One region of the Nitrospina gracilis 3/211 genome, then DNA from elsewhere that is predicted to be linked to it. Evidence: riboswitches for the same ligand, from Rfam matches in the RefSeq annotation. Region 1 holds a riboswitch; the other holds the start of a gene.

The links. Region 1 has a riboswitch for cobalamin ahead of TX82_RS05495 (TonB-dependent receptor plug domain-containing protein). Riboswitches for the same ligand answer to the same signal wherever they lie in the genome.
Region 2: it holds a riboswitch for cobalamin, as region 1 does, so the genes downstream of both, TX82_RS09615 (ABC transporter substrate-binding protein) here and TX82_RS05495 (TonB-dependent receptor plug domain-containing protein) in region 1, are expected to answer to the same signal.

Annotation. Positions count from the first base shown of each region.
Region 1 covers NZ_HG422173.1:1,137,991-1,148,660, forward strand. The annotation lists gene TX82_RS15080 (c-type heme family protein) at 1-544, shown strand, start outside; gene TX82_RS15085 (tetratricopeptide repeat protein) at 618-1,061, opposite strand; gene TX82_RS05470 (gamma-glutamyl-gamma-aminobutyrate hydrolase family protein) at 1,453-2,262, opposite strand; gene TX82_RS05475 (cobalamin-binding protein) at 2,453-3,265, opposite strand; gene cobT (nicotinate-nucleotide--dimethylbenzimidazole phosphoribosyltransferase) at 3,262-4,362, opposite strand; gene cobO (cob(I)yrinic acid a,c-diamide adenosyltransferase) at 4,362-4,916, opposite strand; gene TX82_RS05490 (cobyrinic acid a,c-diamide synthase CobB) at 4,913-6,322, opposite strand; gene TX82_RS05495 (TonB-dependent receptor plug domain-containing protein) at 6,381-8,132, opposite strand; cobalamin riboswitch at 8,250-8,411, opposite strand; gene bluB (5,6-dimethylbenzimidazole synthase) at 8,618-9,844, opposite strand; gene cobS (adenosylcobinamide-GDP ribazoletransferase) at 9,841-10,614, opposite strand.
Region 2 covers NZ_HG422173.1:2,023,883-2,034,552, reverse strand. The annotation lists gene ileS (isoleucine--tRNA ligase) at 1-2,180, opposite strand, end outside; gene trpS (tryptophan--tRNA ligase) at 2,204-3,193, opposite strand; gene TX82_RS09635 (site-2 protease family protein) at 3,215-3,865, opposite strand; gene TX82_RS09630 (MinD/ParA family ATP-binding protein) at 4,222-5,211, shown strand; gene TX82_RS15275 (tRNA nucleotidyltransferase/poly(A) polymerase-related protein) at 5,310-6,710, shown strand; gene TX82_RS09620 (alpha/beta hydrolase) at 6,707-7,360, shown strand; cobalamin riboswitch at 7,424-7,590, shown strand; gene TX82_RS09615 (ABC transporter substrate-binding protein) at 7,694-8,677, shown strand; gene TX82_RS09610 (heme ABC transporter ATP-binding protein) at 8,674-9,480, shown strand; gene TX82_RS09605 (FecCD family ABC transporter permease) at 9,480-10,499, shown strand; gene TX82_RS09600 (cobyric acid synthase) at 10,507-10,670, shown strand, end outside.

The sequences.
Region 1 (10,670 bases):
CATTGTGATCGATTTGCCTCTGGGAAGCCGGTTCCGGAAAAAACCGGATGAAAGCATTGCCCTCCCTCCGGAAGTGGTGGCCGACTACGTGCATGCGGTGCTGGAGTCGGACCGGACGGTTTACGCCAATCATGTTGTCCAGCATCTGGAAAATGGAGAACTTTTGAAAACCAGCGGCCCGGTTAAAACGGGCCCCCAACTGATGTTACCCGCCCAATTTCTTAAAAAGGTTTCCCAGATTGCGGCCCGGAAAAGCATCGGTCTGGAAATGAATTTATTGAGCTTGTGGCCGATCAATCCGCAGAATGCCCCGAGCAATGAATTCGAGCGCGATGCCCTGGAGTGGGTATCGATTCATCCCGTCCGTCCCTTTGTCCGCTGGACCCGGGCGGGGAATGTACGTTACTTCAATGCGGTGTATCCGGATTATGCGATTTCCACGGCTTGCGTCGAGTGCCACAATCAGCACCCCACCAGCCCCCGCAATGATTTCAAACTGAATGATGTGATGGGAGGATTGCGGGTGAGTTTTCCGGTAAAGTGAAGCGGGATTCAAAATAAAACCCACCGGGAAAACCCGGTGGGTTTTTTTGCAGAAACCGAATCCGGTCTTTGCATTACTGCGGTGTGGTCAAATGGGTCTGCAGGACAGGGGAGTTGAGGATCAACTGGTTGCCCCTGGCGTGTTCCTTCGCCTGCTCGAACCTCAAGGTGGCCTCACGGTGCCGGTCCAGTTTAACCAGCGTAATGGCTTCGTTGTAAAGCAGGATCCCGTTATCCGGATCCAACTGGGCGGCCATCTCGAAATGGTCCAAGGCATCGCGGAACTTGCGCGTCAGAAAGGTATCGATTCCCTTCTCGTTGTGCAGACGAACGTCTTCAGGAATCTTGCCGAAGTTGTTTGACGGAAGCGGCAAAGGACCTTCACCCGGTTTGAACCAATAGGGCGAGCTTTCCTTGCTGACCTTATGCGGGTCCTCCCCCGCATTGGCCATCATGGGCACTCCCAGAGTCATAAGGGATATCAAAAAAAATCCGAGGATCTTCGAAAGCTGTCTCATAAAAAAACCTCCTTTTTTGTGAGCGCCCCGTATTTCCCAACGGGGCACTCAACAGTATGGAAGCACATGAATGAAATCCATATGCCATCCAAAGATGCCTGCAAGTTTTGGCCTCTTTAGTATTTGAGATGCGGCGACCCCTGCCCGGGTTTTAAAAAACGTTTTATAAAAAAACTCACAACAGCCAAAATGTGCTTAAAAACTTTAAGGCCCTAATGGGCATTATTATAAATATGAGGTATTTGGGAATTTAGGAGGTGGCGGAAAATCGCCGGTCAAATGGGAAAACCTGGAAAAAATGGTTAGAGAACCCAAACCCTGCAAGTTGATTTAATTTTCATTTTCAACCAGGCGGGGTCCCCGGCAGTGTTGGTCAGGATATGCGTGGATCTTAAGCTTTGGAAACGGTGTGCGCCCGTTCCTGGATTCTGGAGGCTTCCTTCACCAATGCGGAAAATAGTTTCTGCTGGCGGTGCAGTTGTGGCAAATATTCCGGGTGCCACTGCACGCCGATGCAGAACGGCTGGTCGGACACCTCGATGGCCTGCACGATTTGATTATGGTCTTCCCGGGCAACGATTCTGATTCCTCGGCCAAGACGATCGATGGCCTGGTGGTGAAGGGAGTTTACTTTTGCCGTGGTGGTGTTCAGCACCACGCCGAGATGGCTGTCCGGCTCGATCTTGATTTCCTTTTTGGGAAGCAGGGTCCACACGTGTGGTTTGTCCACGTAAAAGTTGCGTATGTCCCGGTGCAGGGTACCGCCGAGCGTGGTATTGAGGATTTGGGCCCCTCGGCAGATACCGAGGAGGGGCAGGTTGCGATCCAGTGCGGCGCGAATGAGGTCACGTTCCATCTGGTCCCGGTCGGAATCGGAGCTGACGGTGGATGCGGCGGTGAACCAGCGGAACAGGAAGATGAGCGGCGCCAACAGAAAGTCCCGCCACCGGAGACCGCGTTCTTTTTTCAACTCGCCCGGTTGCGGCATGTCTTCGATGGGCAGGGGATCGGTCTTGTCCGGAGCGACGTCCGCACCGCCACCAATGATCAATCCATCCAGCCGTTCGATCGAAACGGGTTGCCGCGTGTGAATGCGCCGGGCCCTGGCGCCGGCCCTCCATAAAGCGAGCCGGGTGAACACCCACGCTGCCGTGCCACCCTGCGTTGGGCCCGTCACTCCAATCACGGGTTTGCGTTGCATGAAACCCACCTCCTCAGGAAATGGTTCGTAAAGGCAACACTCGAATGCCGCGATATGGTCATGAACACTTATTCTATTTCAGAACAATGAATGAAGGCAACCGAACTCCGTGGGGTCAGATTTTATCTATTCCTTATATATAGGGAAAAAGGATGCCGTCGTGACAAATGAAAACAGCGAACAGAAAAAATCATGCGGAATCTTGGGACCATTTTTGAATCAGTTGATGAATTTGGGTGACGCCGTCCGTCAGCGCCGCGGGGCCGGGTTGGAGGATATTGGCGGACTTGATTTCGTAAACATGCGATTGTTGCACGGCGGGGATGGCGTCCCATCCCGGACGCTCTTCCAACTTTTCCGGGCGGAACCGCTTGCCGCACCAGGAACCGATGATGATATCCGGTGCGCGGCGAACGACCTCTTCGGGGTCGTGAATGGTGCGTTCCGCCGCGAAGGAACAGGATGCAAGCTCCGGAAAACAGTCGTCGCCTCCTGCGATGTGAATCAGTTCCGACACCCACCCAATGCCCGAAATCAACGGATCGTTCCATTCCTCGAAATAAACGCGCGGACGGCGTGGGAGTTGCGCGGCGGAGTGTTTGATGCGGTCCAACCCTTCTTTCAACTCCACCATCAACGAATCGGTTTTGGCCGATTCACCGATCATCGCGCCCAGCATGCGGATCATGTCAAAAATCCCGGCAACAGTGCGCTGGTTGAACACGTGCACTGGAATGCCTGCCCGTACCAGTTGCGTCATGATGTCCGCCTGCAAGTTGGAAAAACCAAGGACCAAGTCAGGTTTAAGGTCGAGGATCTTGTCGATTTTGGCGTTGAGGAAGGCCGACACCTTGGGTTTTTCTTTTCGTGCCTGCGGCGGGCGCACGGTATAGCCGGAGATGCCGACGATGCGGTCCTGCTCCCCGATGCAGTAGAGGGTTTCGGTGGTTTCCTCCGTCAGGCAAACGATGCGTTGCGGGGTTTTTCCCAAGTCAATATTCATGGTTCGGCCTTTATGGTTTTATTGAATGAATCGGATTTGGAAGCAACGCCCGCCTGTTCGACCGTGGTCATCTCGTTATAAATTTTAACGGCCGCTTCGATGGCGTGCATTGCGAGCACCGAACCCGTGCCTTCTCCCAGACGCATTTTGAAATCGAGCAAAGGGTCGAGAGAAAGAAGATCAAACCCGACCCGGCATCCGGGCTCAATGGAGTTGTGCGATGCAAACAGGTAGTCGCCAATGTTTGGGTTCATACGATGGGCAATCGCCGCGCCCGCTATGGAAATCACTCCATCCAGAACCACCGGCAGATTCTGCGAGGCGGCGCCAATACAGAGCCCGGCGATGCCTGCAATCTCGAATCCACCCACCTTGGCCAGCACGTCCACGGGGTCCGCGGGGTCGGGTTGGTTGATGCGAAGAGCGTCTTCGATGACAGCGATTTTATGTTGAAGAACAGCGTTGTCGATGCCGGTGCCGTGCCCCGTGGTCTGGGCCGGTGGCCGTCCGCTTAATACGGACAGGATTGCGGCGCTGGGGGTGGTGTTGCCGATGCCCATGTCGCCGGTGCCGAGTAGGTCGAATCCATCTTTCTTCGCTTGCGCCGCCAATTCGACGCCTGCCATCAAAGCGCGTTCGGCCTGGTCGCACGTCATGGCAGGACCGCACCGTATGTTACCGGTGCCATTGGCGATCTTTTTAGCCACCAATGCGAGGTCGGAGGCGAAGTCGTGGTTCACTCCCATGTCGATCACGGTCACCCCCGCACCGCCATGCCGCGACAGCACATTGATGGCCGCTCCCCCATTCAGGAAATTGCAAACCATCTGCGCTGTGACTGCCTGCGGATAAGCGCTGATGCCTTCCGCCACCACGCCGTGGTCGGCGGCAAACAAAAACACTCCGCGTTTATGAATGCGGGGTTTGCCCGCTGGATGCATCGCCGCTAGGCGGGCGGCGATTTCTTCCAGCCTGCCCAGACTGCCTTGCGGTTTGGTCAACGAATCCAGGTGGGCCTGCGCCTTTTGAATGCGTTCGTTGGGTACCGGCGTGACTGCGCTCAGTGTTTCGGTCAAAATATTTGCGGGTTGCGTCATTAAAACTCGATGCCTTTCTGCGCCGGAATCTTTTGCTCTTTGAACGGATGTTTCACACATTTCATCTCCGTTACCAGGTCCGCCAACTCGATCAGCGCCGGCGGCGCGTTGCGTCCGGTGCATATGACGTGGACCGATTCCGGCTTGTTACGGAGTGTGTCCAGCACTTCGTCTTCATCCAGGAATCGGTAGTTCAACACGTAATTGATTTCATCGAGGATGACGACCGGATAATCGCCGCTCAGGATTTTGGGCTTCACGATCTCCCACGCTTTGCTGGCGGTTTGCCGGTCCTGCTCCGGATTGTTGGTGTCCCAGGTGAACCCGTCCCCCATTGCCTCGAATTCGACCATGGGTTCCATTTGGCTGAACATCTTCCGCTCGCCGGCCTTCCACTGTCCTTTCATGAACTGAAGGATGAACACTTTCATTTTATTTCCGGCGGCGCGCAGGGCCAGTCCAAAGGCCGCAGTGGATTTGCCTTTTCCGTCCCCGGTGTGGACGATGGTCAATCCCTTGCGTTTACGCGGATCGGAGGCGGCCCGTTTTTTCATGAGACGGGTCTCCTGCTGTTTTTGAAAGGAAGAATGCAATGATGCAACAGGTAATCCCACCAGCGGAGGGAACTGCGCCAGTGAATATGGGAATACAGGGCAAATGCGTTTTTCTTACGATACCCATCGTGGATTTCCTGTCCGGTCTCCGGGTGACGATGGATCATTAAAGCCTTTTCATTGTTATCCTCGAATAAGGAAAAATGAAATTCATGGCCTCTCAATTCAATGACAGATTCCGGAGTTTCCTCAGGGGAATACTCCAGATTGCGATACCCGATGATCCGTTTGTTTCCTTGGAAGGAAGTGGTGAAATCGAAAACCCCCGTCATGGTGTGGGATGTTTTATTAACATCCACGATGACTTTGCCCAGCAGCATCAGTCCACCGCACTCCCCCACAACGGGGCCTCCCCCATTAACAAACTCGCGGAGGGAACTCAAAAACCCGGTATTGGCGCTCAACCGTTCCGCGTGAAGCTCGGGGTAGCCGCCGGGAAGATAAACCCAGTCCACGCCGGATGGGAGGGCCGGACTATCCAGCGGTGAAAAATAATGAATGGTGCCGCCGTAGTGCCCGATCAGATCCAGCGTATCCTGGTAAATAAAGTGAAGGGCGGCGTCTTTGGCGATGGCAACCGAGAAGGGCTTGGTGGAGGAGACTTGGGGAAAACGCCGGGCCTTTGCTCTGGAAGCGTGGACGCAGTTTCGATCTGGAAGCGCATCCATAAATGCGGCAATGTCCAGATGCTCCTCCAAATGCGTCGCCCATTGCTCATAAATGTCGCTGTCCTGTTCCTGCGCCAGATGGAGACCCAAATGGCGGCTCGGCATTTTCAATTCCTCCTTTGTTGGGAGGGTACCTAAAAACCGCGCCGGGGTGGCGTGCTCGATGGCGTCTTTCAAAATCTTGGCGTGACCGGGCGAGTTCACCCGGTTGGCGATCATACCAAAGACGTTCACCCGTTCGTCGAATTCCATGTAGCCCTTCACCAGTGCGGCGGCGGAACGGGCCAGCATGGAGCCGTCGATGACCAGCACGACAGGCACATCCAGCAAGTGCGCCACTTCCGCCGTCGATCCGGCCGCTTTCGTGGCGTGCGCGCCGTCGTGCAGACCCATCACCCCCTCGACCACGAAGCGGTCGCCGGGTTCCACAATGTCCTCAAACAGGTTTCGGACGTACTCGGCCCCGCCCATCCAGGAGTCAAGATTGTAGCTGGGATTCCCGGAAGCGAGGGCGTGGTGGCCGGGATCGATGTAATCCGGTCCCACCTTGAAGGGTTTCACGTTGAATCCCCGGTTGCGGAAACAACGCATGAGCCCTATTGCGATGGATGATTTCCCCACCGATGTGTGCGTGCCCGCTATGAGAAGACCGCGGGCGTTATGATTTTGGATTGACATAAATTCTTCTTTCCTGGTTTTGATCTTTGTCTGACACGATGCCCCCTTTCCAGACAATTTAAAAGTTATAAACCAATCCCGCGTAACCGGAAATTCCGGCCGTGCCGAATCCGGGAATTTCTTCATAATCTTCATCGAACAGGTTCTCAGCGCGTGCGGTCAGCTTCCATTGATCGTTGACGGTGTAATCCATCGCCGCGCGCACGACGATGTAAGGATCGGTTCCCGTTGCGCCGTCCAGGGTTTTGCTTTTGTGCGTGACGCCAATGAGCGAGTGCAGGCGGCTCCGCCACCAGTGATGGATGTTGGCGTGAAACTTGTGCTCCGCCCGGCGGCGCAGTTGTGTGCGCGTTGAGGCATCGAACGCCTGGTTCCATGTGTAATTGGCCGATAATTCCAAATCCCAGGGCAGACGAACGGCCAGCGTGTTTTCCAAGCCGCGTGAAGTGGCGCGGGCCACGTTCTCCGGCCGGAAGGTGGCCAGATTGAACTGAATCAGGTTTTCAAAACGGGCGTCAAAGTACACGGAGGTGAAGGTGATGTCGCCGTTGAGGAAGGACTGGTCGAAACCAACCTCCCAGCTGGTATTTTCTTCCGGTTGCAGGTTGGGATTGGAAAAGCCAGGGAAGAACAGATCGTTTATGGTTGGGGCACGAAAACCCGTGCCATACGCGCCGCGCAAGCGGGTGCCGGTTTGTTTGAAACGGTAGGCGGCTTCAAATTTGTACGTGGTGACGTCGTCGAAGGAGTCGTTGACATCGTGACGGAACCCGGCGGTGATAACAATGGTGTCCTCGTAATCGAAGATGCCCTGCAGGTAGGCGCTCTTGTTGTCCAGCCTGCGGTCCATGCCGTTGGATATGTTTTCTCCCGCGCGCACCTGGTATTCGCCGCCGACCAGCACATTGTAATAATCGCCTGCCGTGAAATTGTTTTGCAGATCCAGCGTGCTCGTGCGGCTGATGATGGTGGAATCGCCCGAAGGCTGGTTGCGGGACTTCACCTGATCGAATGCGAAATTGGGATTGAGGCGGACTTCCCAGAATGGCAGGATCTTGTAGGATACGGGAGCGGTCAGGTAGTACAAATCCTGCGAAGTGTGCGGCGGACCGTCCACTTGACCGACGCCAAATACAAAACTGTCGAAATCGATGCGCGCGTCGATGTACTGGCCGATGAAATCGGCGCGGCCGCGTTTTTCGGCGAAGTCGAGTCCGGTCCGCAGGGAAAACGAATTGTTGTTGTAACCGTCGTTTTCCGTGTTGCCGTTTCTCTCGTTGGCGGAGGAAAACCCTTCGACGTCGGTGCGTGAAGCGCTGAAGGCGTAGTCGAACTGATCGAACGCGCCCTGGGTGCTGAATGTTTCCTTGAACGTGGCGAAGCTCCCGCCTTCGAACGAGAAACGGTGTGAAGGAGTTCCCTTCCCCTTGCGGGTGACGATGTTGATGACACCGCCCACCGCATCGCCGCCCCACAGGGTGCTTTGCGGCCCGCGCAGGATCTCGATGCGCTCCACGTTGTCCGGCTGGATGTGGGCGAAGTTGTAACTGCCGAGCGTATTGGAGTTCACCTGGACGCCGTCAATCAAAACCAGGGTGGAAGAAGATCCCCCGCCACGCATGAAGACGGTGGTACTGGATCCCAGCGTGCCGTTTTGAAGAACGTCGAGTCCCAGTTCTTCTCTCAGCATGTCTTCGACATTGATGTACTTTTTTTCTTCGATGTCCTGACGCGTGATCACCGTGGCGGAGGTCGGGAGTTTCTCCAGTTCCAAAATGTCGCGCGCCGCATTGACCGAGATGGGTTCCATGACTTCCGCCTTTTCGGTTTCGGCGGACAAGGCCGAAACGGGGGTACAGGTAAAAAGCAAACAGCAAAAAACAGAAATGCAAAAACGGTTCAGCATCTTCTTTCCTTTCTCTCGAAGGACGAATGCATTTCTCGGCCAGATATCCTGACTCAGGGTGTCAAACCGCCGCGCCTTCCCATCCCAAAAGACAGTGGCTTCTTGCGGCGTCTTCTCCCATTACAGTTGCGGGACAGTGCCGGATTCGCACCGGGCTTCCCTGACAGAGAAATTGGTTGAAGGGGAAATGAATTTAACTATGGATTAAAGGGTTTGTTATTGATGAATCTCCTTATTGAATAGAAAACAGGGCGTCCCAGATTAAGCGGATGGAAACAAACGCAATGAGAGCGAACGCCGATGCGGCAAACAACAGGTGATGGGCGCGCGGCTGTCTTCATCCGCCAACCCCTTCCTGCCGGGAAAACCGGAATGGCTGAGGTGATGATTTAAAACCGCTTTTCCACGGTTTGTCCCCAGTGGTTGAAAAAAACCACTTCCTCCAAAGGAATGCGTTTCGCCCATCCCTCTTCTTCCAGCATGGGCTTCGCATAGCCGGCGGCGGGGTACCCCATGCACAGGTAAGCCACGGGCTCGACGAATTCTGGCAACGCGAGATCGACCTTCAATTGATCCATTGACAGAATGCTCACCCAGCCGACGCCCACACCTTCTGCACGCGCGGCGAGCCACAGGTTCTGCACGGCACAGCAGGTGCTGAACAGATCCGTTTCGAGCACCGTGTTGCGCCCGAGGACGTGGGGTCCGGCGCGTTCGCGGTCGCAGGTGACGAGCACATTGACCGGCGCTTCGCGGATGCCTTCCAGTTTGAGCGAGGAATACAGTTCCCGTTTTGCACCGGAATAATTTTTCTCCGCATCGCCGTTGGCATGGATGAAATTCTGGAACATTTTCTCCTTCGTCGCCGGATCGTCGATGACAAGAAAATTCCACGGCTGACTGAATCCTACAGAACCCGCGTGATGCGCGGCGCGCAGAATTCGTTTCAACGCGTGCGGAGGAATTGGTTTTGATTGAAAATGTCGCACGTCACGCCGTTCGAAGATGGCCCGGTACAGCCCCGCCTTGTCCTCTACCGAGAACGGGTTGTTAAAACCTTTTCCATTTTCGAGCGGAGAGTTTTCCTTTCGGTTGGACTTGAGAACTGTGGCGATGCCGGACACGGTATGAATGACTTCGTCGAGGCGGGCGGCGACGCGCTGATTGATTTCTCCCGCCAGATCGCGGAACTCGCGGCCCAGCGCCGAACCCGGAACGATGCCCGCGCCGACTTCATTGGTGATGAGGATGACGGTGCCGTCGAACCTCTGACAAACGTCCAGCAATTCATCCACGCGTCTCAGGATGTTTTCTCGCGTGATGGAGGCCATCAACAGGTTGCTCAGCCATAAGGTGATGCAATCCAGTATAACCAGCGAACCGGGCGCACAAGTTCCGTCTCTCAGGATGGACCCGGGGTCCAAAGGTTCTTCATGAGTGATCCAACCGGGCCCACGTTCTTCTTTGTGCTTCTCAATTCGCTCGCTCATTTCATCGTCAAGAGCCTGTGCCGTGGCGAGAAACACTTTCGGGCCGGTGTGACGTGCGGCGAGTTCCAGCGCGTGGCGGCTCTTTCCGCTTCGGCATCCGCCGGTGATCAGAACGGAATGGGTCATGGGGATACAGCCTTTCCAAAAAAGAATCCTGCGGAGGAGACGGAAGCATGGTGGAACGCCGCCCCGGCAACCAGAAGTGCGGTTTCCACCAGTTCCGAGAGCGCGCCGAAGGTATCGCCGGTCATGCCACCGATCCGGCGATGAAAATAAACCAATGCGAGTGACGTGACGGCGGCAAACACCAAAACCGCACACACCCCGATACGGAGATCGAAAAAAAACGGCAGTGCCAGTGGCAGAATGCAGACAAGGCAGGCCAGCGTTTTTGATGATGCGTAAAGCGGAGCGCCCATGCCCGCACCGCCGCGTGCGTCCGGCATCGTGGCCAGCGCGATTACCTGAGTCGAACGCGCGAAGGCGGGAGCGATCACCAGCCACAACCACGTCGATGGACCGGACAGCCCGTGCACTGCGGCGACCTTGAGAGCCAGACAGAGAACCAGCGCCACCGCACCCATCACGCCGATGCGCGGGTCCTTCATGATGGCTAGAGCTTCCTCGCATGGCCGGTGCGAGAACAGGCCGTCGGCGCTGTCGGCCAATCCGTCCAGGTGCAGCGCTCCGGTGATGATTGCGAGGAACGCAACGTCCACCACCGCACGCAGAAACGGAGGGAACAACCAGGAAGCGATCATGTCCACGGCAACGAGAAGTCCGCCGATCAGCAATCCCACCACCGGAAAATGCGATACCATGCGCGTGTCGAAGGTGCGGCGGGAGGGTCCGGGAAGAATGGACAGAAACGACAGGGCGGAGAAAAACGCACTCATCGCGGCAATGCCTCCGCGAACCCGAATTTTAATTTGGAAAAAGAAGCCGAGGACCG
Region 2 (10,670 bases), 890 kb from region 1:
AGGTAGAATGCGCTCAGGTCCACGATGCAGAAGTTGTAGAACGTGTGGTAGAACACGTGGAACTCGTATTCTTCGAAAGCCTTCTGGATGCGCTCGTTCACCTTCTTGAAACGGTGCAGGATGTAGTGGTCGATCTCCTCCATCTCGTCGACCGGCACCCGGTCGGTTTTCGGATCGAAGTCGCTCAGGTTGCCGAGCAGAAACCGGAACGTGTTGCGGATTTTCCGGTACGCTTCGGTGAGGCGTTTTAAAATCTCGTGGGAGATCCGGATGTCCTCGCGGTAATTTTCCGACGCCACCCACAGGCGCAGGATTTCCGCGCCGTACTGGTCGATAATCTTCTGCGGCGCGATGACGTTTCCCGCCGACTTCGACATCTTCTTGCCCTTGCCGTCCACCACGTAGCCATGCGTGAGAACGGTCTTGTACGGAGCCGCCCCGCGCGTCGCCACGGATTCCAGCAGGGAGCTGTGGAACCAGCCGCGGTGCTGGTCACTGCCTTCGAGATACAGATCGGCGGGCCATTGCAGGTTCGGGTCCGGCTCCAAAACCGCCGCATGGCTGACTCCGGAGTCGAACCACACGTCCAGAATATCCATTTCCTTTTTGAACTCGGCCGATCCGCAGGCGCACTTCGTGCCCGCGGGCAGGAGGTCCTTCACGTCTTTTTCGAACCAGCAGTCCGCGCCCTCTTTTTCCACCGCCGCGACGACGGGTTCGTACGCCTCCATGTCGGTGAGCGTGGTGTCGCATTGCACACAGGTAAACACCGTGATCGGCACGCCCCACGCGCGCTGGCGCGACACGCACCAGTCCGGGCGGTTCTCGATCATGCCGTAAATGCGGTCGCGTCCCCAGTGCGGCACCCAGCGGGTCTTGTCGATCTCCGCCAGCGCTTTCTGCCTGAGGCCCTTGTCGTCCATCGAAATGAACCACTGCGCCGTTGCGCGGAAGATGATCGGCGTGCGGCACCGCCAGCAATGCGGGTAGGAGTGATCGACGCGGTCCTGGTGGATCAGCTTGCCCAGCTCTTCCAGCTTCTTGATGATCTCCGGGTTGGCCTTCATCACGAACTGGCCGCCGAAGAACTCGACCTCCGGTTTGAACACGCCGCCGTCGTCCACGGGGTTGTACGTATCCAGCCCGTACTTGAGGCCGACGATGTAGTCCTCCTGGCCGTGCCCCGGCGCGGTGTGCACGCAACCCGTGCCCTGCTCGAGGGTGACGTGGTCGCCCAGGATCACCGGCGACTCGCGGTCGATGAACGGATGCTGGCAGACGACGCCTTCCAGGTCTTTGCCCGCGCATTTGCCGAGCACTTTATAATCGGTGACGTCCCATTCGAGGATTAAGGCCGACAACCGTTCCGCCGCAACGATGTACTGTTCTCCCGCGATCTCGACGGCGGTGTACTCGAAGTCCGGGTGCAGGCACACGGCGAGGTTGGCTGGAAGCGTCCACGGCGTGGTGGTCCAGATGACGAACGACGCTTTCTTTGCGTCCACGCCGTCGATCTGGTTTTTCCACTCCGACTTCACCGCAAACTTGACGTAGATGGAGGGCGAGTTGTGATCGGCGTACTCCACCTCCGCCTCGGCCAGGGCCGTCCGGCAATGCGTGCACCAGTGAACGGGTTTGAGTCCCTTGTACACCATGCCGGATTCGAGGAATTTCAGAAACTCGCGGACGATGGTGCCCTCGTAACCGAAGCTCATGGTGAGGTACGGCTTGTCCCAGTCGGCGAACACGCCCAGCCGTTTGAACTCTTCTTTTTGTATATCAACAAAACGCGCGGCGTACTCCCGGCACAGTTTGCGCACTTCGTTCTTGCCCAGATCCTGTTTTTTGCTTTTGAGTTCCTTGCCGACCTGGTGCTCGATGGGCAGGCCGTGGCAGTCCCAGCCCGGCACGAAGGTCGCGTCGAATCCCTTCATCGTCATGATGCGCACGATGAAATCCTTGAGCACCTTGTTGAGCGCGTGGCCCATGTGGATGTGGCCGTTGGCGTACGGCGGGCCGTCGTGGAAGACGTACTTCGGGCGGCCCTTCGACGCCTCGCGGATGCGCTGGTAAATGTCCTCCGCCTCCCACGCCGCCAGAACTTCCGGCTCCCTCTGCACGAGGTTGGCCTTCATCGGAAAATCCGTCTGCGGCAAATTGAGGGTGTCCTTGTAATCCATTTTCGTGTCGCCGTCTTCCGTCTTCATTTCAGTTTCATCGCTTCCTTCACTTTGCGCATGGTGTTCTCTGCCACCTTGCGGGCACGCTCGGTGCCTTCATCGAGAATTTCGTCCACTTCCTTCGGTTTGGCCACCAGCTCCGCGCGCCTCTCCATGAGGGGACGCATGCCAGCCAGCATGGACTCGGCCAAGAGCGCCTTGCAGTCGCCGCACCCGATGCCCGCCGTGCGGCAGTTCTCATCGACATACGCCTGCTTTTCTTCCGACGAGAACAGCTTGTGAAACGGGAACAGGTTGCACACGTCCGGGTCGCCCGGATCGTTCCGCCTGAGCCGTTGCGGATCGGTGAGCATCGACTGGATCTTTTTGGTGATCTCCTTTTCCGAGTCCGAGAGGTAGATCGCGTTGTTGTAGCTCTTGCTCATCTTGCGTCCGTCGATGCCGTTCAGCTTCGGCACCTCGCTGATCTTCGCCTCCGGCTCGATCAACACCTTCTTCTTGTAAAAATGCTGGAAGCGGCGCACGATCTCGCGCGACAGCTCCAGGTGCGGCGCCTGGTCGATGCCCACCGGCACGTAGTGCGCGTTGTACAGCACGATGTCCGCGGTCTGCAGAACCGGGTAACCGAGGAAGCCGTAGGAGCTCATGTCCACAGTCTTCACTTCCTGTTGCTTTTCCTTATAAGTCGGATTGCGCTCCAGCCACGACACCGGCACGATCATCGACAGAATCAGGTGCAGTTCCGCGTGTTCCGGGATGCGCGACTGCACGAACAGCGTGCACTTTTCCGGGTCGAGCCCCGCCGCCAGCCAGTCGATCGCCACCTCGCGGGTGAACCTGGGGATCTCGCGGGGGTTTTCGTGCAGCGTGGTGAGCGAATGCCAGTCGGCGATGAAGTAGAAGCACTCGTAGTCGTCCTGCAGGGACACCCAATTTTTTAACGCGCCGAAGTAGTTTCCCAGGTGAAGCAGGCCGGAAGGCTGCATGCCGCTCAAAATGCGTTTTTTGGACATCTATCTGAAATTTGATAAGGATTAAAGGAAGCGAATGATCTGTTTTACATAGGGAAACGCCTCTTGGGTAAAAAACTCTACCATAAACCCCATGGGGAGTCTAAGAATACCCAAAATTATCCCGGTCTGCGCAAAATAATCCAAAAGGAAGATGCCGAGCAGGACGAATCCGGTGTAGTGGTCGAACACCGCCAGCTTCGCCGCCATCTTCGGCGAGACCAGCCCCTTGAGCACGCTAGCGCCGTCTAGCGGAAAGATGGGGAGGAGGTTGAAGATCGCCAGCGCCACATTGATGTAGAGCGCGTAGCACAGCATGGCGAACAGAAACAGGTTCTGCTCCGGCGGCGTGACCCGTACCAGGAACCCGAAAATGAGGGCGAGGATCAGGTTGGACGCCGGACCCGCCGCCGCCACGTACATCATATCGCGGTGCGGGTTCTCGAAATTGCGCCCGTTCACCGGCACCGGCTTGGCCCAGCCGAAACCGAGGAAGTAGAAGCAGATGACACCGAAGAAGTCGAGGTGTTTGATGGGATTGAACGTGAGCCGGCCCAGCCGCTTCGCCGTGTTGTCGCCCAGAATGTACGCCACCCGGCCGTGGGAGTACTCGTGCACCGTCAACGAAAACAGGATGATAACGGTGAAAAACAGGTAAAACTGCAAGCTTTCCAAGAAACCACCTCGAATGGCAAAAGACTGCCGGGAATTCCATCCGGCCGGCGGGGGAACGATCCGCTAGGAGATGGACCCAAATACGCGCAATTGCGCCCTTAATTGGATTTTAGCTCATTTAAAACCTCCTTCTCAAATTTTATCCCGCCTTCGCAATTCTTCACACATTTTGCCCGCCCGGCCTCAAGCCTTTGGGTTTTTGGCCGTTATGAGAAGGGCGGCGGGGCACATTCGGTTGAATTCATCCCCCCGTTGCGTGACAATGAAATGATCCGCATTCAATAAATATCGGGACGCCCCCGGCCCGCCCTGCGGCGCGGATCGGCAAGCCCTTACAACGAAAGCAGGTGAGCGTTTTGTCCACGAAGCATTCCAGTCAAATAATCGCCGTCGGCGGCGGCAAGGGCGGCGTCGGCAAAAGCGTGATCGCCACCAACCTGGCGGTGGCCATGGCGCTCACCGGGCAGAAGGTGGTGCTGGTGGACGGCGACTTCGGCGCCTCCAACCTGCACGCGCTGGTGGGCATCAGCAATCCGCGCTACGGCTTCCGCGATTTCTTCGTGCACGACGGCATCGAGGACGATCCCTCTCCCCTGCTCCAGGAAACCGGGCTGGTGAACCTGAAATTTTTGAGCACGTCGGGGAGCCTGCCCGGCAGTGCGGACATCAACCAGAAGAACCAGAACCGCGTCATGAACGTGCTCCGCAACCTGAAAGCGGATGCGGTGTGCATCGACCTCGGTCCGGGGACGGGATTCCACACGGTGGACTTCTTCAACCTCGCCGACCGGCAGGTGGTGGTGTCCACCCCCGAGATGACTTCCATCACCAACACGTTCAATTACATCAAATCTGTGCTGTTCCGCCGCATCAGCCAGGAGTTCAAGGCCAACGCCGAAATCCAGCACGCGCTCGACTTTTCGAAAAATCCGGAGGTGAGCGAGGACTGTTTCGAAATCGACCAGCTCCGCGCCAAGATCAGGGAAACCGATCCGGATTCGCTGGAGGCGATCAATGACATCATCCGCACCTTCTCGCCGGGGCTCGTCATCAACCGCGTGCGCGGCAAACGCGACATCATGGTCGGAGACACCCTGTGCAAGCTCGTCAAGAAATACCTCGACGTGGACGCACAGTACCTGGGCTACGTGGTGGACAGCGAGGAAGTCCGCGGCTCCATCGATGACATGGTGCCGTTCCTTGTCAAGGATCCAGCCAGCAAGCCATCCGAAAACATCCGCCAGGTGCTGAGCAACCTGACTCACACCGACCTGCACATGGTAAAGAAAAACGGCTCGATGTTCGTTTCGCTCGAGATCAAGCTGAAATCCGGCTGGGACCGCTGAGGTTCACCCGCCTCACCGCCCCCTGTCCGCTCACCCTGCCTGCCCCCTCTTTTCGAATCTGTTAAGATATCCCGCAGAAACCCTTTTTCCGGGATCGCATGTCGAAAGATTACCAAAACCAGCTTGAAAACCTGTTGCGTCTCAGCCGCGAGTTGGGTCGCCCGCTTTACGTGGTGGGCGGCACCCTGCGCGACCGATTTATGGGCAAGGCCTGCGCCGATTTCGATTTCGCCTGCAACGAAGCGCCGGAGGTGTCCAAGCGCTTTGCGAAAGCACATTCACTCACCCTGGTGCCTCTGGACTCCACGCCGGGACGCGAAACCCACCGCGTGGTGATCGCGCGCGACGTGTATTTCGATTTCACCACCCTGCAGGGCAAAACGCTGGAAGACGACCTGGCGCACCGCGACTTCACCATCAATGCGATGGGTCAGCCGCTGGAAGATTTGATCGCCGGAAAAGACACGTTGGTCGATCCCTTTGGCGGGGTTGAGGACATCGCAAGCCGCACCGTACGCGCCCTGCCCGGCCCGGTGTTCGAAGACGATCCCCTGCGCCTGCTTCGCGCTTACCGTTTCGCCAACACGCTGGGTTTCGACATCGACGAAGAAACCTCGCGGCGCATAGCCGAAACCCGCGGACGCATCCGCACCGTCGCCGCCGAACGCCTGTCCCACGAACTGTTGATCCTGCTCGGCACTCCCAACTCGCACCTCGATCGCCTGGTGGAGACGGGTCTCCTGTCCGCGCTCATCCCGGAACTAGCCCTGCATTTCGACGACGGCCCTGCGGATTCTTTAACGGACAACGGGGCTGAGGCCCTTCGCATCCTGGACCGGTTGGAAATCCTGCTTGTGGAAACCGAAAAGATTTCGCCGAAGCACCGCACCCGGTTCCGCGAATACATCGACGTACCACCTCGACGCGCCCTGCTCAAGCTCGCGGTGCTGTTGCGTCCTTTGGAGGATGCCCCCGATCAGCATTTAACCGGGACAAGAATCCGCAACGATTCTCTCCCCGTTCGTATCATGAAAGACCTGCGGCTCAGCAACGACCACATTCTTTTCACCGACCGGGCCCTGGCTGTGCACCACAACGTTTTGGAATACGCGACCAACATGCCCGCGACCAACGAGGAAGACGACCTATCCGGAATCTACCAGTTATGCAAACAGGCGGAAGACGATTTCTTTTCGGGAGCCATTCTGGCAACGGCTGTTAAGATGGAGGTCGGCGACGACCTGCAACCGTTCCTGCTGGCCCTCAACCGGCTCGTGGAGTTTTACCTGAACACTTACCGGCCGGCACAGGCAAACCCGACGCTGTTGAACGGGAGAACGCTGACACGCAAATTCCAGCTGTCACCGTCTCCCGCATACAAAACCATACTCGACCGCGTGGAGGAAGCCCGTGTTCTGGGGCGCATTGCCACGCGCAGGCAGGCCGAGGCGCTGGCCGCCGATCTCATCCAACAACTCAAACTCAAGCGGGAAACATGAACATGCAATATCAGAACCAGACCTGGCTGGGAAAGAAAGTCATTATCGGGCAGACGGAAATCGATTCAGCCAAACCGGTGAATGTGCTCATTGGGTTTCACGGGGCGGAATCGACACCGGAGAACATGCTGATCCACGGCAACCGGCTGCAACTGAACAACATCGTCGCCATTTATCCGGAAGGTCCGGTGGATGCGGGCAACGGCGTGTGGAGCTGGTGGCTGGACGGTCCCCGGCAAAAGGAAGCGGTCCAGCAGTTTCTCGACTTCACCACCGGAATGGTGGACGAAACCCACCGCTTCATGAAGGAACAGAATGTCGCCAACGGATTCCACACCTGCCTGTGGGGATTTTCCCAGGGCGGCGCGGCGTCTTTGGTGTACGCACTGATGGGCAAACATCCGGTGCACAAGGTGGCGTCCATCTGCGGCTTCCTGCCGGAGTTGCCGGAGATCACCACCAAAAACGTCGCGGCGCAGATTCTCGGCATCTTCGGTGCCAACGACGATGTGGTGCCCTCTTTCCTGGCCGAGCACGCACTGGATGAAATGCAGAGCCACGGCCATACCCTGACAATCAAAGAAACCCCGCAGGGGCACGAAGTGAGCGCGGAAAACATCCAGGATTTGATCAAGTTCCTCGAGGTCTGACCCCTCTCCCCATTCCAGGGAATTTCGTTGACTTGCCCCAGCGTTTTGCTATGCTGATCCCAAATTGAATCGCTGTATTCAGATGAAGGAAAGACGGTGCGAATCCGTCGCGGTGCCGCCGCTGTAACCGGGGACGACACCCGCATCTTGCCACTGTTCCAGGGAACGGGAAGGCGCGGGCGGTAGGACGATCCGGAAGCCAGAAAGCCTGTCTGAATATGCTTCACACACTCTCCGGGACCTGAGAGGTGAAGGTGACATGACCTGTTTCCCTTTCCACCCGGAAAGGGATTTTTTGTTTGGGCCTTCCAGGTTTCCGGATCGGTACCGGATATGACCGCGCGCCCGGCAATCAATCGCTTTCCCAAGCCATCGTTGTATTCAAAGCCCGCCACGTTCGGAAGCTATTTCCGAAGCGTCTGTGCGGCGTTGTGCCTGCTAGCTCTGCTGGCGGTTCCGCTTTCATCGTGGGCGGTGGAACCCGGTAACGCGCCGCAACGCATCATCTCCATGTCGCCGTCGATCACGGAGTTTCTGTTTGAGCTGGGCGTGGGCGACCGCGTCGTCGGCGTCACCAACTTCTGTAAGTATCCGCCCGAAGCCTGCGCACGCACGAAGATCGGCAGTCTCCTGCATCCCAGCATCGAGCGCTGGATCACGCTGAACCCGGACCTCGTCATCCACCAGGCCACCAGCCATACTCTTAAGAACAACGCGGTGAATCTCCACATCCGCACGCTCGCCGTCGAGATGCAGACCCTCGAACAGATTTACGAATCGTTACACAAAATGGGGAAGGCGCTTCATATCGAAGACCGCGCGAAGGAGTTGATCCACCGCCTGAAATCCGGAATCGACGCATACCGCCAGAAACTGAAAGGACACGCGCCGAAATCCACCTTATTGATACTGGGCGACAGCAACGAGCCGGGACGCAGTCTTTACGCTGTCGGGCCGAGTTCGTTTCTCGGGGAACTGCTGGAGCTGGCGGGTGGAAAAAACATCGTCACCGACACGATTGCGCCCTACCCGAAGATCAATAAGGAGTACATCATCCAGCAATCGCCGCAGGTGATCATCGAGGCTGGACCCGCCATGAACATGACAGCGGAAGAAAAGGCGGCGCGTCTTAAAGAATGGCGGCGCTTTTCCACCATCCGCGCAGTGTCCGAAAATAACATCCATTTCATCAGCGCCGACTACATCCTCATCCCCGGACCGCGCCTGCTCAGCATTCTGGACGACTTCGCCCGTGCCCTGCACCCGGAGGTGTTCGGACCATCAAATGAAACGTCGTCTACGGGAGGACAGGGATGACCACCGCCGCTTCCACAACCACACAACCGCTCCTGCGCGCCGAAGGCATTTCGTTCGCCTACGACAAGGACCCCGTGGTGCGGGAGGTGTCGCTGGACATCGCCTCTGGGGAGTTCGTCGGCATCATCGGTCCAAACGGCTCAGGCAAGTCCACCCTGCTCAAACTCATGGCGGGGATTCTGGAACCGGATAGCCAGCGCGTGCTGTTTCGCGGCCGCGACATCCATTCCTGCAACCGCAAGCAACTGGCGCAGTCCATCGCCTGGATTCCGCAGGAGCACCACATGCCCTTTCCGTTCAAAGTGAGCGAGGTGGTGATGATGGGGCGGCATCCGTATCTCTCCGCGTTCACCTTCGAGGGCGAAAGCGATTTCGAGATCGTCCGCCGCGCTTTGGAACAGACGCAGACTTCGATGTTCGCCGAGCGCCTGTTTAACGAAATCAGCGGCGGTGAAAAACAGCGCGTCATGCTGGCCAGCGCCATCGCGCAGGAACCGGAAGCGATGTTGCTGGACGAACCGACCTCCGCACTCGACCTCAAATACCAAGTGGAATTGTTGCGGATTCTGAACGACCTCAACAGCAAACAGAATGTCACCATCGCCGTGGCCATGCACGACCTGCACCTCGCCTCAAAATACTGCTGCCGCCTTGTATTGCTGAAACAGGGGCGAGTGATCAAAGACGGCGCACCAGAGGAAGTTTTACAAAAGGACATCCTGGAGGAGGTGTACGAGATCGGCGTCAACATTTATCGCGACGAGGCCGACGGCAGTTTCCTGATTTCTCCGGAGGGCGCGTGATGCTGACCCACACGCATGGACTCACACCCCGCCGCTACGTGCAGGTGGTCACCGCGTTCTTCCTGCTCTTTCTCCTGGTACTGGGAATCGCCCCGTTGATTGGTCCCACCAGCGTCAACCTGATGAAAGCGTTGTCCAGCGACATCCCGTTCGCGGAGAACGTGGATGCGAATATTTTATTCGTCGCACGCTTTCCCCGTATTTTGCTGGGCGCGCTCACCGGCGGTGCGCTCGCCATCTCCGGCGCGGTTTTGCAGGCGTTGTTGCGCAACGATCTCGCCGCGCCGTTCACGCTGGGAATTTCCAGCGGTGCATCGCTGGGCGCGGTCATCGCCATCGCACTCAACCTCAATTTCATGTTCCTCGGATTTTCTTCAGTGCCCATCGCCGCCTTCCTCGGTGCGCTCGGGGCAATGCTGTTGGTGTTCAGTCTGGTTAAGACCAGGCACGGCGATTTTCCAACAGGTGTTCTTCTTCTCGCCGGGGTGACGGCGAATTTCTTCTTCGCATCGCTCGTCATGTTCATTCATTACCTGTCCGATTTCACGCAGTCGTTCCAGATCGTGCGCTGGATGATGGGCGGACTCGACATCACCAGCTACGAAACCGTGTGGTCTATTCTGCCACTGGTGCTGATCGGGTTTTGCGGGCTGCTCTACATCGCGCGCGATCTCAACCTCATCAGCGCCGGCGTCCACTCGGCGCAGAGCCGCGGCGTGGATGTGAAACGCACGCAAAAACTGGCCTTCGTACTGGCGTCTCTCACTACGGGAACGGTGGTGGCGACCAGCGGACCCATCGGTTTTGTCGGGCTCATCGTACCGCACATGGTGCGGCTGGTGATCGGGCCGGACCTGCGCCTCCTGATTCCCGCGTCGTTTTTCTTTGGCGCGAGTTTTCTGATTCTTTGCGATTCATTCGGGCGAACCTTCATCGCGCCGGTGGAAATTCCCGTCGGCGTCATCACGGCGCTTCTCGGGGGACCATTCTTCGTGTGGCTGTTGAAACGGCAGAGGTGATTCGATCATGACCGCAAAAACCTTGATGGTGCAGGGAACCGGATCGGGCGTCGGCAAAAGCGTCATCACCGCCGCCCTGTGCCGTTGGTTTTACAGGAAAGGCTTCAAGGTCGCACCATTCAAGGCGCAAAACATGTCGCTCAACGCCTACGTCTGTGAGGACGGTGGCGA